Linked DNA regions of Thermobifida halotolerans. The protein of the gene in region 1 interacts with the protein of each later gene in a pairwise test. Links are inferred from orthologs where the notes say so. Each region holds a gene or a part of one and is shown on either strand. Other genes may lie near its edges. The genes, in order: NI17_RS04320 and ndk.

What was found.
Region 2: the proteins of NI17_RS04320 (region 1) and ndk interact in binary tests that used the Escherichia coli proteins (3 or more experiments, as listed by UniProt). The link is inferred for Thermobifida halotolerans from one-to-one orthologs.

The regions. Positions count from the first base shown.
Region 1 is NZ_CP063196.1:962,646-969,551, forward strand. Bases 4,077-6,906 are described here. They hold NI17_RS04320 (uracil-DNA glycosylase), read right to left. Parts: upstream 5,914-6,906; coding sequence 5,239-5,913; downstream 4,077-5,238. Other genes in these bases: NI17_RS04315 (pentapeptide repeat-containing protein), read right to left, coding at 4,077-4,760; NI17_RS04325 (serine/threonine-protein kinase), read right to left, coding at 5,979-6,906. In the rest of the region: NI17_RS04305 (NACHT domain-containing protein), read right to left, coding at 93-3,389; NI17_RS04310 (VOC family protein), read left to right, coding at 3,519-3,881; more of NI17_RS04315, read right to left, coding at 3,933-4,076. UniProt on the Escherichia coli protein: Excises uracil residues from the DNA which can arise as a result of misincorporation of dUMP residues by DNA polymerase or due to deamination of cytosine.
Region 2 is NZ_CP063196.1:3,042,553-3,049,372, forward strand. Bases 4,077-6,820 are described here. They hold ndk (nucleoside-diphosphate kinase), read right to left. Parts: upstream 5,781-6,820; coding sequence 5,373-5,780; downstream 4,077-5,372. Other genes in these bases: mreB (rod shape-determining protein), read right to left, coding at 4,077-5,076; NI17_RS13670 (DUF4233 domain-containing protein), read right to left, coding at 5,946-6,284; NI17_RS13675 (bifunctional folylpolyglutamate synthase/dihydrofolate synthase), read right to left, coding at 6,287-6,820. Also shown: NI17_RS13635 (TIGR03960 family B12-binding radical SAM protein), read right to left, coding at 1-1,645; NI17_RS13640 (PIN domain-containing protein), read right to left, coding at 1,677-2,078; NI17_RS13645 (hypothetical protein), read right to left, coding at 2,079-2,342; rod shape-determining protein RodA, read right to left, coding at 2,386-3,564; NI17_RS13655 (hypothetical protein), read right to left, coding at 3,580-3,879; more of mreB, read right to left, coding at 4,042-4,076. UniProt on the Escherichia coli protein: Major role in the synthesis of nucleoside triphosphates other than ATP. The ATP gamma phosphate is transferred to the NDP beta phosphate via a ping-pong mechanism, using a phosphorylated active-site intermediate.

The DNA.
Region 1 (6,906 bases):
TCAGAGAACCATCATGACGTCGGTAGACGGCGACCAGTGGTTTTTTGGGATTTTTCGTGATAACGGAACGGGTACGAGACGGTGAAGAGCGGTCACAGGCTGTTGCCCGTGAACCCTCCCGGGGTGTCCTGGGGCAGGTGGGGAAGGTGTTCGGGGAGGTGGTCGGAATCGCTGGGGCCGTCGTTGGCGGCGGCGAGACCCAGGATCCGGTCGTAGTTCTGGTCGTACTCTTCGGCTTCCTCCAAATACGGGCGCAGGGCGTCCAATACGAGCCGAAGCGACGCGGTGACGCGGGGGCTGCCGGCCACGGAGTGGACCCGTTGCAGGTACAGGGCGAGCACGGAACGCAGTTCGTTGTAGGGGGAGGGGCGGTCCGGGGGGCTCGGGCGCAGCCGCAGCAGGTGGAGGTCCTCGACCGCTTCACGGAGCGCGACCACTTGGGGGACGTCCAGCCGGGGATGGGAGGTCCGGGCCAGATCGAGCAGCCTCAGGTAGCTGAGGAGCCGGTTGTCCCAGTCCTCGTCGGTGCCGGGCCAGCCCAGACGCAGGTCCAGCAGGTGGCTGATGGTCGTCCACGACGAGGGGAAGTCCCAGTGGTCCACCGTCACGTGCTCCGGGGTGCGTCCGGCTATTCGGACGGCTCTGTCCGCCGTCACCCAGGTTCCCAGGTCCGAGTCCACGTGCTTCAGGTACGGCCCCAGCATGAGCACCAGCCGCGCCGACCATCCCTGCATCCGCAGCCCCAGTGAGCGCAGCAGGCGCGAGGTGGTCCCCTCGTAGTCCACGGTGAGCGTGTACGGGTCGGTGATGTCGAGCCGTCCGGTGGCGTTGACGCGCAGTTCGAAGCCCGTGCACTCGCCGACGTTGACCGGTTCGCGCCGCTCCCGGCGCAGCAGCGCGCGCGGCGTGCCGTCCTCCTCCCAGTGCCCCAGGTGGCGCAGTCGCACCGTGTCCATGAAGCCGAACCACTCGTCGCCGGGCAGCGCCCGCCACGTCCCCGCCGTCTCGCGCCAGGGCAGCCACGGCTGCCCGGAGTCGGGGAACAGTTCGGCCAGGTCGACCTCGTCGGCGACCAGCACCAGCAGGGTGACCAGGTTGGCGGTGTGGGCGGCCAGGCGGCGCGCGATGGTCGCCTCGTAGGGCCGGTAGTCCACGGCCGACCCGGTGCGCGGGTACGGCGCGGCACGGAACATCTCGACCAGCAGCGACCGGTACTCCGCGCGTTCGCGCGCCTCCCGGGTCCGCGCGGCGAGCAGGTCGGCGGCGAACTCCACGACCGCCGCGCGTCCGGCGAGCGCGGCGAAGGAGGTCAGCGCGTGGAACCGGCCGGTGTCCGGCGGGACGGGCACGCGCCTGCGCGCGGCGTGGGCGCGGTCGGCGACCAGGTCGGACAGTTCGTTGACGACCGCGCGCGCCACCAGGTACTCCCCGAAGGTGGCGTGCAGGAACTCGTAGACGCTGCGGTGCTCCTCCCGGCGCACCGCCCGCGCCTCGTGCACGAAGAAGAACCGGCCCAGCACCTGGTGGGCGGGGCCGGTCCGGCCGCCCAGCCCGGCCTGCTCGGGGCGTACCGCCGCGTCGGGGAACAGCGCAGCCAGGTCGGCGTCGAGTTCGTCGGCGCTCACCCACTGCCGGTGGCGGACGAACATCGCCGTGGCCACCACCTCCAGGCGGCGCAGTTCGTCCTCCACGGCCCGCGCCAGCTCCGCGCCGCCCAGGTGGGAGTGGTGCTTGCGCACCTCGCGTTCGGCGAAGGAGGTCAGCAGCCGCTCGTACAGTTCGGCGCGGCCCAGCGCGGCGGCGTCGCGTTGCAGCGCGTTGCCGTCGGCGTCGAACACCAGCAGCATGAACAGCAGCAGCGGCTGCTCGGCCAGTTCCCGGTAGTCCAGCAGCGTCTCCGGTTCCAGGGGGCGCAGTCCGCGCGCGGCCAGCGCGGCGGCGTTGGCCCGGTTCCAGATCCGGAGCATGCACGTGATCTGGGCGTCGGTGAACGGCTCCAGCCGGATCACCGGCGTGCCCAGCGGGAAGCGGGTGCGTTCGGCGACCACGGTGCGGCTGGTGACGATCACCGCCACGGGGCGGCCCAGGTCGGCCTGGTGCTCCTGGAAGCGCTGCACCTGCTCCAGGTAGTCGGAGCGGTCCGCGCCGGTGGCCTGGAGCAGTTCGTCGAGGCCGTCGAGGATCACCACGGGCAGCGCGCCCTCCGCCTGGTCGGCCAGGTCCCGCCAGGACACGCGGGTGTGCAGGGTCGCGGAGAGTCCCTCGTCGATCTGGGTGTGGATCGGCGCGTCGGCCTGCACCGAGCGCAGTTCCACGCGCAGCGGCAGGAAGTCGCCGGAGGGCAGGCGCGCGGCGAGCATCCGGGTCAGTTGCGACTTGCCCGCGCCGGGGTGGCCGAGCAGCACGACCGGCCGGAAGTGGCATTCGCGCCGGGTCAGCAGCGACACCAGCAGCGGCTGCAGGTTGTCGTGGCGGGCCGCGCCCTCCCACCAGGTGTCGGCGGAGGGGCGGGCGTCGGCGTCGGCGACGCGCAGGAGACCGCCCAGGTCCAGGTAGGCCTCCCGCACCGGCGGCAGCACCACGCCGTCGGGGGTCTCGTCGGTGTCGAGCACCGGTTTGTCCAGCACCGCCCGGTAGAGCCGCTCCAGTTCGGTGAGTCTGCGCGCCGTGCCCGGGGCGGTCATCCGCTCCAGCAGGTCGGCCATCCCGGCCAGGCCCACCCGCACCTCCTCGACACGTCCGCGGGTGTCCTCGTGCGCGGCCAGGTTCGCCCACACGCCGAATTCCGGAACGTCGGCGGCGAGTTTTCGGTACGACTCGACGTGGCGGCGACGGGCCAGGTCGGGCAGCTCCTCCAAGGTCTCGTCCAGCCGGGCGCGGCCGGTCTCGTCGAGCCGGTCCCACGCCTCCAGGCCGCGCAGGAAGCGCCGCAGCACCTGGGCCGACCGCCGGTAGGGCGGAGCGTGCTCGACACCGTCGGAGGACGGCGGCAGGGCCGGGGCGGCCCGCTCGGCGTCGCGCAGCACGTCGGTGAGGAGCGCGTACTGCTCGTCGCCCGTGATGCGCAGATCCTTCAGGGCCAACGGGCATTCCGGCCGGTCCAGCAGTTCGTCCAGGGCCTCGAAGAGCGCGGTGATCCGCAGGATCAGGTCGGCGGCGGCGACCCGTTCGGTGCGGTCCCAGCGGCTCACCCCGGTGATCTTCTCCCGGATCCCGGTGACCGCGGCGTGTCCGCACCGCACGAGCAGGGACTGCAGCCCCAACACGTCTGGAACGCCCAGTGCGCCGAGCGTCCCGCCGCCCACGGCCTCGCCGAACCCGAGTAGGGTCGGGTCGTCCCCGCCGAGGATCCGCAGGGCGTCAGCGTAGGAGAGGGTCTTCTTCGCCACGGGGGTGTCGCCTTCCGACTACGGCGTGGGAGGGACTTCACATTGTGTCGGGAACGTGACGGTTGCCCAAATTCGGCGACGGGCAATAGCCATGCGGTTGCGTCACCCCCCGGGAGGAGAACAACGGGAATGCGATCGATCATTCGGGCGGTCACCTTCGACTGTGCCGACCCCTACGCGCTGGCCGAGTTCTGGGCGAGGGCTGTCGGGGCCGTCATCGCCCCGGGCAGCAGCCCGGGTGACCCCGAGGTCTACGTCGACACCCCCGACGGGCAGCCGAGGATGCTGTTCCAGCGGGTGCCCGAGAGCAAGCTGGCCAAGAACCGGGTCCACCTGGACCTGGGGCCGGTGGAGGCCGGACGCGACGAGGAGGTGGACCGGCTGGTCGGGTTGGGTGCGACGTTCGTGGCCGACTTCCGCGAATCCGACGGCACGGGCTTCGTGGTGCTCGCCGACCCCGAGGGCAACGAGTTCTGCGTGGAGTCGCCGTGACCCCGGCACCGGGGGCCGTGGACCGCACCGCGACGGCCCCCGGTGCCGGAATCAACGGCGCGGCGGCCAGTGCGCGGGCCGCTCCAGGTGCGCGGGCAGCCGCGTCGCGGTGTCGCCGTCGGCCGCGTCGAGCTGCGCCCGGGTGCAGAACAGCGCGTCGGAGAGGTCGGCCCCGCGCAGGTCGGCACCCCGCAGGTCCGCGCCGGTGAGGTCGGCCGTCCGCAGGTCCGCGCCCGCCAGGTCGGCACCGATGAGCAGCGCTCCGCGCAGGCTGGCGCCCCGCAGGTCGGCCCCCCGCAGATCGGCGCCCGCCAGGTCGGCGCCCCGCAGGTTCCGCCTGCGGCCGGGGACGGCGGCCCGCGCCAGTTCACTGGCCCGCAGCAGCAGCGCGTTGACGTCGCCGCGCAGCGCCGCCGCGTCCAGCCCCGCCAGCGTCGCGGCGTCGCCGAGGGCGAGGCGCTCGATCGCGTCCCTGCTGCGCCGCAGGTCGCCGCGGACCGGTCCGACCCGCGGCAGGGAGGCCGCCTCGGTCAGGTACCACAGCAGTTCGTGCAGTTGCCGCATGACCGGGAAGACGTCGAACATGGGCCGCGCGACGTCGGGGAAGCGCCGCCAGTCCCGCCCGCCGAACGTGGTCTGCGAGACCCGCTGCCCCGCACCGAAGCAGTCGAAGACCGCGCAGCCGGAGAAGCCCTCCTCCCGCAGTCGCGCGTGGACGCCGCAGGCGAAGTCGGCGCGGAGGTTGCCGCACGGCTTCCCAGCGGGCTTGTCCACCGCGAAGTCCGCGGAGGCGGCGAAGGGCAGCGCGACACAGCACAGCCCGAAGCAGCGGGAGCAGTCGGCGCGCAGGTCTGCGGAGGAGGAACGCTTCTGGGACAAGGCGCGTGGGTCTTCCGGAACGAGGACGAGGGCACGGCGTGCCCGGGACGTCTCCCATTCTCCTCCAGACGGCACAGCGCCCCGGCCCGCGGTGCCCGAGGCGTCCGCGTTCCCGTCTTCCCGGGCTCGGGCGGCGATCCCGCACCACGGGCTCGTGCGCTGCGGTGCGGGATGTCCTTTCCTCCGGTCCGCCCGCGCCCCCGCCTTCCCGCGCCTCACCGGCGAGCCCGCACCACAGCACCCCGGCCCCGGGGCACCCCGCCCCACGCGAACCGACCAGCACCCCACGCCCCCGCAACCCCGTGGCCGCTCACCCCGGACCACACCCCCGGAGCACCCCGCCGCCTCTCCCGACCTTCCGGCATCGGTTCCACGGCTCCCCGGGGGAGAGACCACCGAACCCTCCCGGGCCGGGTGTTTCACCGTTTCCCCGGGGTGGGGTCGCCTGGGAGCCCGCCCCTCGGAGCGGGACCGGGGTCTAGGGCAGTCGCCAGTCCATCGGCTCGGCGCCCTGCTTCTCCAGCAGGGCGTTGGCCCGGCTGAACGGGCGGGAGCCGAAGAAGCCGTTGTGCGCCGACATCGGGCTGGGGTGGGTGGACTCCACGCACGGCACGTTCGGCATGAGCGGGCGCAGGCTGCGGGCGTCGCGGCCCCACAGGATGGCGACCAGGGGCTTGTCACGGGCGGCCAGTGCGCGGATCGCCTGGTCGGTGACCTCCTCCCAGCCCTTGCCGCGGTGCGACCCGGCCTTGCGCGGCGCGACGGTCAGCACCCTGTTGAGCAGCAGCACCCCGCGCTCGGCCCACGGGGTGAGGTCCCCGCTGGACGGCATCGGGAGACCGAGGTCCTCGGTGTACTCGGTGAAGATGTTGCGCAGGCTGCCGGGCAGGCGGCGGGTCTCGGCGGACACCGAGAAGCTCAGCCCCACGGCGTGCCCCGGGGTGGGGTAGGGGTCCTGGCCCACCAGCAGCACCCGCACGTCGTCGAAGGGCTGCTGGAAGGCGCGCAGCACGTTCTCCCCGGCGGGCAGGTAGGTGCGGCCCGCGGCCACCTCCTCCCGCAGGAACTCGCCCATCCGCGCGATGCGGTCGGCCACCGGCGCCAGGGCCTCGGCCCAGCCGCTCTCCATGATCTCGTGCAACGGTCGTGACATGGTTCAGAACCATAGCGGCGGCCGGGGACAGCGACGGCGGATTCGCCCCACCGGCCCGCCGCGGGTCAGCGGACCCGGCGCTGCCAGCGGGCCAGCCGCTCCCGGGTGCGGGCCGTCTCCGGGTGGCTGGGACCGTACCGGCTCACGTGGTCGTCCAGCAGCGCCCGGTACAGACGCGCCGCCTCGGTCGGATCGCCCGCCAGCCCGGTGTAGGCGGCCAGGTAGTGGCGGGCGCTGAGGGTGTCGGAAGCGTCGGGACCGAGGACGCGGACCAGGTCGGGAAGCAGGGCGCGCAGCAGCGCCGCCGCGCGCCCGTACTCGCCCGACTCGCCGATGTCGCAGGCCAGGAACAGCCGGTTGCTGAGCACCCGCGAGGAGTCCGGCCCGTGGGCGGCCACCAGGTCGTCCAGCAGCTCCCGGCGGATGGCGGCGGCCTCGGCGCGCCGACCGGCGCGCCCGGTGTTGACGGCCAGGTAGTGGCGGGCGGTCTGCGTCTCGGGGTGGCCGCGTCCGTAGACCCGGTCCAGTTCGGCCACCAGGGACCGCAGCAGCGCCGCGGCCCGGCCGGGGTCGCCGGCCCTGCCGGTGAGGTAGGCGTGGCGGCGGCGCGCCCTGAGGGTCTCGGGGTGGTCGGCGCCGCGGACCTCCGCCAGTTCGCCCAGCAGGTCGCCGAGCCGCCGTACCGCCTCGGCGGCCCCGCCGCCGTCGGCGACGCGCTCGGCCTCCTCCAGTGCCCGCTCCAGGCGCCGCCGCCGTTCCGGGCTCACCGTCGGCGGCGCGGGGGAGGGGGGAGCGGACACGGCGGGAGCGGACACGGCCGTCTCCGTCTCCCCCGAGCCGGGACCGGCGGCCGGAGCGGCCAGGGCCAGCAGCCGGTCACGTACCCGCAGGGCGTTCTCCGGGCGGTGGGCGGGGTCCTTGGCCAGCAGCGCCACCACCAGTTCGGCGAGTTCCGCGGGCACCTCCGGGCGCAGTCCGGCGGGGTCGGGCGGC
Region 2 (6,820 bases), 2.1 Mb from region 1 along the record:
TCCAGCGGTCGTAGGAGAAGTACTCGCTCCAACCGTCGAAGCGGCCCCCGTCGCGCCACACCCGCTCCACGACCCGGCCCAGTCGGCGGTCGCCGCGGGAGAGCAGTCCCTCGATGATGGAGGGGCGTCCCTCGTGGTAGCGCAGCCCGATCGACTTGCCGTAGGCCCTGTCCGAGCGCAGGGCGTCCCTGAGCCCGCGCAGCCGGGCGTCGACGACCTCGTGCGGGGTCTGGCCCGCCCACTGGAAGGGGGTGTGCGGCTTGGGCACGAACCCGCCGATGGAGACCGTGCAGCGGATGTCCCTGCGTCCGGTGACCTCGCGGCCGGCCCTGATGACCTCGCGGGCCAGATCGGCGATGGCCAGGACGTCGGCGTCCTCCTCGGTGGGCAGCCCGCACATGAAGTAGAGCTTGACCTGGCGCCACCCCGCGGCGTAGGCGGCGGTGACGGTGCGGATCAGGTCCTCCTCGGTGACCATCTTGTTGATGACCCGGCGCATCCGCTCGCTGCCGCCCTCGGGCGCGAAGGTGAGCCCGGAGCGGCGGCCGTTGCGGGTGAGCTCGTTGGCCAGGTCGATGTTGAAGGCGTCCACCCGGGTGGAGGGCAGGGACAGTCCGGTGTGGGTGCCCTCGTAGCGGTCGGCGAGGTTCTTGGTGATGTCGGCGATCTGGCTGTGGTCGGCGCTGGACAGCGACAGCAGGCCGACCTCCTGGAAGCCGGAGGAGCGCACTCCCTGCTCGACCATCCCGGCGACGGCCTGCTCGCTGCGCTCGCGCACCGGGCGGGTGATCATCCCGGCCTGGCAGAAGCGGCAGCCGCGGGTGCAGCCGCGGAAGATCTCGACGCTGTAGCGCTCGTGGACGGACTCGGCGATCGGGACGATCGGGTTCTTGGGGTAGGGCCACCTGTCGAGGTCCATGACGGTGTGCTTGTGCACCCGCCAGGGCACCCCCTCCCGGTTGGGCGTGTACCGCTCGATCCGGCCGTCGGGCAGGTAGGAGACGTCGTAGAACTTGGGCACGTACACCCCGCCGGTGGCGGCCAGGCGGGTCAGCAGGGCGTCACGTCCGCCCGGGGAGCCCTCCCGCCTGAACTCGCGGACGAGTTCGGTGACGGCCAGCGCGATCTCCTCGCCGTCGCCGAGGATGACGGCGTCGAGGAAGTCGGCGATGGGTTCGGGGTTGAACGCCGCGTGGCCCCCGGCCAGCACGATCGGGTGCTCGTCACCCCGGTCGACCGCGTGCAGCGGGATGCCCGCCAGGTCCAGCGCGGTGAGCAGGTTGGTGTAGCCCATCTCGCTGGCGAAGCTGACGCCCAGCACGTCGAAGGCGGCCAGCGGCCGGTGCGCGTCCACGGTGAAGTGCGGCACCCCGTGCTCGCGCATGAGCTTCTCCAGGTCGGGCCAGACCGCGTAGGTGCGTTCGGCGAGCACGCCCTCGCGCTCGTTGAGGATCTCGTAGAGGATCTGGATGCCCTGGTTGGGGACCCCGACCTCGTAGGCGTCGGGGTACATCAGCGCCCACCGCACCTCCGTGTCGTCCCACTCCTTGACAACGGAGTTCAGCTCACCCCCCACGTACTGGATCGGCTTTTGCACCTGCGGCAGCAGCGATTCCAACTGCGGGAAGACGGATTCGACAGGCATTGGTCCAGAACCTTTGACGGGAATTGTCGTGTTAGGGAGTGTGGATCGCCGGAACCATGCTGCGGCCCGACGCCTCGCACAGCTTGGCGATGTCCCCCGGATCACTGGTCACGATCCGGATGGCGGCTCGGTCGAAGGCGGCGGCCACCACCATCGCGTCCACCGCGTCGCTCAGTCCACTGCGTCCGATGAGCTCTCCTGCACGATATGCGAGCCTCTCGGTCGGCGCGAGAATCGAGCAGGTCTTCAGGAAGCGCGCCAGTCGCTCCTGACGCGCTCCGTTCCGCCATGCCTGCGCGAGGACCGGCGTGATGACGAGCAGCGACCGCCCCTGTCTGCAGAGCCGCTCGTGGCGATCCAGGAAGTGCTTGTCGTTGCGTTCGGCCGCGAGGAGGGCTCCCGTGTCGTAGACGACGGGAAGGGTGGTGCTCATTCAGGAGGCCATCCGCTCCGCGTTCAGGAAACGCGCCTCGTCTGCGGCGATCTCGGCGTCGATCTGCGCGGCCTCGGCGGGTGTCAGCTCGCCGATCTCCGCCCGGATCTCCGCCAGAATCGCGAGGGTCTCGGCCCGACGGTTGGCCTCCTGCGTCGCCTGGGCGAGATAGGCGGAAAGGGAGACTCCCTGCTCGCGGGCGATGCGGCGTGCCTCGCTGACAACCGCCTCCGGAAAAGTGACGGAGATCTTCTCTGTTGCCATATCCGAATCCTACCAGAAGGAACCCAGGGGGAATCATTCACTACTACTCCGCTTCCCTGTCATGCGCGCGGACGGCCAGCACCAGGCCGATCCCGGTGAGGTTGGCGACGGCGGCGGACCCCCCGTAGGAGACGAACGGCAGGGGCAGTCCGGTGACCGGCGTGAGCCCCAGGGTCATGCCGATGTTGACGAACGCCTGGAAGCAGATCCAGGCGGCGACCCCGACGCAGACCAGCCGGCCGTAGGGGTGGCCGCAGCGGGCGGCGACCCGCAGGACGCGCAGCAGCACCACGCCCAGCAGGACGATGGCGGCACTCCCCCCGACGAAACCGAGCTCCTCGGCCACGACGGTGAAGATGAAGTCGGTGTGCTGTTCGGGGACGAACTTCCCGCTCGTCTGCTCACCCCGGAACAGTCCGGAGCCCCCCAGACCACCCGAGCCGACGGCGATGAGCGCCTGGTTGACGTTGTACCCGGCGCCCAGCGGGTCGGCCCCCGGGTCGATGAAGGAGGCGAAACGTGCCACCTGGTAGTCCTTCAGCAGGTCGAACCGCCACACCGCGAGAGCGCCCAGCAGTCCGCAGCCGAGAAGGAGCAGCACCCAGCGCGGCGACGCGCCCGAGGAGGCGAGCATGGCCAGGTAGACCGCTCCCAGCACCATCGCGGTACCCAGATCGGGTTGCAGCAGGATCAGTCCCATCGGCACCGCCAGAACCGCCAGGCTGAACAGCACGTCCCGGGTGGTGGGGGCGGGCTCCCCGTCCCGGGGTTCGCCCAGCAGCACGGCCACCCCCAGGATCAGCGCGATCTTGGCGACCTCCCCCGGCTGGGCCTGCAGACCGCCGATCACGATCCACGAACGGGCGCCGTTGATGACCTCACCCAGCGGGGTGAGCACCAGGAGCAGCCCGACCGTGGCGACCGCGAACACGACGGGCACGCAGGCGCGCACCACCCGGTGGCCCAACGAGGCGACGGCGAGACAGACCAGCAGAGCGAGCACCAGGTGCCCCAGGTGCCGCCAGGCGTACTCGGTGAGCCCCGTCGACCCGTCGGGCGACAGGGTGGCCGACCACACCACCAGGACCCCCAGCACACCGAGGGCGAGCACCGCTGCCAGCAGCACCCAGTCCACACGGTGGGGCGCGGCCCACACGGCGAGCCGCCTGAGGCGCACCCCCGGGGAGGCCGGCCGCACGGACGTCTCGGAGCGAAGCGACATGCGATCCTCCCGGGGTCACTCGTCGAGGAGGCGGACGGTTCCGCCGGGACGGACCGTGGACGCCTGGGTGGACGACTCGCCGCCGGTGCGCACGTCCAGGGTCTGCCCCCGCGTGGCCGGAGCGGCCACCGCCTGGACGCGGTTTCCCTCCGCCAGCGTCCGGTAGTGCTCGCCCATCGGCACCTGGAGGTACCACAGTCTTCCCACCAGGACCGCCAGCAGGCACACGACCAGCACCTGGGCGGCGACCACCGGGCCGCCCCCGCCGGAGCGGGGACCGGTCCGGCTGTCGGGACCATCCGCCAGAACACCCATCAGGCTCTCCCCCTTCCTGGCCGCTGGGCACCGTCGATCGCTGCGAGGTCGCCGTCGGGGGGAGTGCGCGGCACCCGCACCGCCGCGTACCGCACGGCCGGGGCTGCGGTGGTCGGCGGCAACGCCGTTGCTCTCCGAGGTCGGACGGTGTCGCGGGTCATGTCAGCGCCGCCGCTCGGGAACCAGGACCCGGTCGAGCCGCTCGTAGTTCTCCGCGCAGGTGCCCGCGCCCACGGCCACCGAGTCCGGCGCGTTCTCGGCCACGTGGACCGGCATCCCGGTCTCGTGGCGCAGCCGCTCGTCCAGGCCGCGCAGCAGCGCTCCGCCGCCGGTGAGGGCGATGCCGCGGTCCATGATGTCGCCCGCCAACTCCGGGGGGCAGCGGTCCAGGGTGGCGCGCACCGCGTCGATGATGGCGCAGACGGGTTCCTCGACGGCCTCGCGGACCTGCGCCGCCGACAGGAGCACGGTCTTGGGCAGGCCGCTGACCAGGTCCCGGCCGCGCACCTCGGCGCGCAGCTCCTCGGTCGCCGCGGGATGGACCGAGGCGACGGCCTTCTTGAGCTCCTCGGCGGTGCGCTCCCCCACCGTCAGGGAGTGCTCCTTCTTGACGAAGGCGATGATGGCCTCGTCGAGTTCGTCCCCGCCGACCCGGACGGACCGGGAGATGACGATGCCGCCCATGGAGATGACGGCCACCTGGGTGGTTCCGCCGCCGATGTCCACGACCATGGTGCCGGTCGGCTCGTGCACGGGCAGTCCCGCTCCGATCGCCGCGGCCATGGGTTCTTCGATGACGAAGACGCGGCGCGCCCCGGCCCGGTGGCCGGCTTCCTTGACCGCGCGGTGCTCCACCGGGGCGACTCCGCTGGGCACCGCGACGACCAGACGCGGTCTGGCAAGATGGCGGCGCCGGTGGGTCTTGTGGACGAAGTACCGCAGCATCCGCTCGGTGGTCTCGAAGTCGGCGATGACGCCGTCCTTGAGCGGACGTACGGCGGTGATGCCTTCGGGGGTGCGGCCGATGATCTGCTTGGCCTCGGTGCCGACCGCCACGATCCTCCCGGTCGAGGTGTTGAGGGCCACCACCGAGGGCTCGTTCAGGACGATTCCCCGGCCGCGCAGGTAGACGAGGGTGTTCGCGGTTCCCAGGTCGACCGCCATGTCACGGCTGAGAAAAGCGGGTCTGGTGGTCATGCGGCGTCCTCAGCGGCGTCGAACGGGATGCGGCTCGTCAGGGGCGGGTGCGGTGCGCTTCGTGCCTCCGTCACCCGCAAGAATAACTCCGCGCATCCGACTAGTTACACAAACGCGCCGGTTTGTCGCGAGGCGCCGAAAAACGCGACCGCGGCCGGACGGAGGAATCCGTCCGGCCGCGGTCGGTGAAGCGCGGTACCGGTGCCCTGGTCGCCGCCGGTCGGGCCGGACCGGGCGGCGGGCAGCCCCCGCGAGACGCCGTCGAGGGCCCCTCCCGCGTCGGCGGGCGCCCCGCCTCAGGCCAGGTCGGGGAAGAACAGCTTGATCTCGCGCTCGGCCGAGTAGGTGGAGTCCGAGCCGTGCACGATGTTGGCCTGGACGTCCAGGCCGTAGTCACCGCGGATGGTGCCCGGAGCGGCGGCGATCGGGTCGGTGGTGCCGGCCAGGGAGCGAAACGCCTCGACCGCGCGGTTGCCCTCCACGACCATGGCCACCAGCGGGCCGCCGGTGATGAACTCGACCAGCGAGGGAAAGAACGGCTTGTCGGTGTGCTCCTCGTAGTGGGTCTTGGCGGTCTCCTCGTCCAGGGTGCGCAGTTCGAGGGCGGCGATCTTGAGCCCCTTGCGCTCGATGCGGGAGATGACGTCGCCGATGATGTTGCGACGCACGCCGTCGGGCTTGATCAGGACAAGGGTGCGCTCCACGGTTGTTCTCTCCTCGACGGATCGTTCACTGGGCCACGGTGTCACCGGTGCGGGGACCGCCACTGCCGCGGTACGCACCGCCTCCGGTGGTGCGTACCCTACCGGTTCCGCGGCCCCGGGCCCGCCTTCCGCGACCGTGGCCCGCCGGGCCCTGCGGGTGCCGCCTCAGGCTCCGCCCGCGTCCCCGGACGCGGTCCGCACCGCCTCGACCCGCCGTCCGAGGACCACTCCGGCGATCCACAGCCCGGCGAAGACGATCCCCAGGTAGGTCAGCCCCGGTACGAGCAGGCTGCTGGCCACGAACGCCACCTGGAGCGCGCACGCGGCGTAGAAGCCCCAGGCGAAGCGCTGCGTCCCGGCCAGAACCAGCGCGGCCAGGGCGAGACCGCCCCAGACCCCTCCGGCCAGGCCCGGCGAGTGTCCGCCGAGCTGGATGGCGACGGGGATGGCCAGGCCCAGCACCACCGCTTCGAAAGCCAGGACAACGGCGCAGACGGTCCGCACGGTCACTCCCTCTTCATCAGGTGGGTGGCGTCTCCGGCGGTGACGACCGAACCGGTCACGAGCACCCCGGCGCCACCGAACTGCGCGTCCCGCTCGGCCAGGGTGACGGCCTGGTCGATGGCGTCGTCCAACCGGGCGGCCAGGTGGACGCGGTCGGCGCCGAAGACCTCCTCGGCGATCTCGCGGAGCTCCCGCGGCGGCATCGCGCGCGGCGAGGAGTTGGCGGTGACCACCACCTCGCCGAGCAGCGGCTCCAACGGTTCCAGGATGCCCTCGACGTCCTTGTCCGCCAGGACCGCCACCACCCCCACCAGCCGGTCGAAGGTGAAGGACTCGCGGACCGCCTCCACGGTCGCGGTCATCCCCGCGGGATTGTGCGCGGAGTCGACGAGGACCGTCGGACTGGTCCGCACGATCTCCAGCCGTCCCGGAGAGGAGGCCTTGGCCATGGCGGTGCGCACCAGGTCGGGGTCGAGTCCCTCCTCCCGGTCGGAGGGAACGGCGAACGCCTCGACGGCGGCCAGGGCCACGGCGGC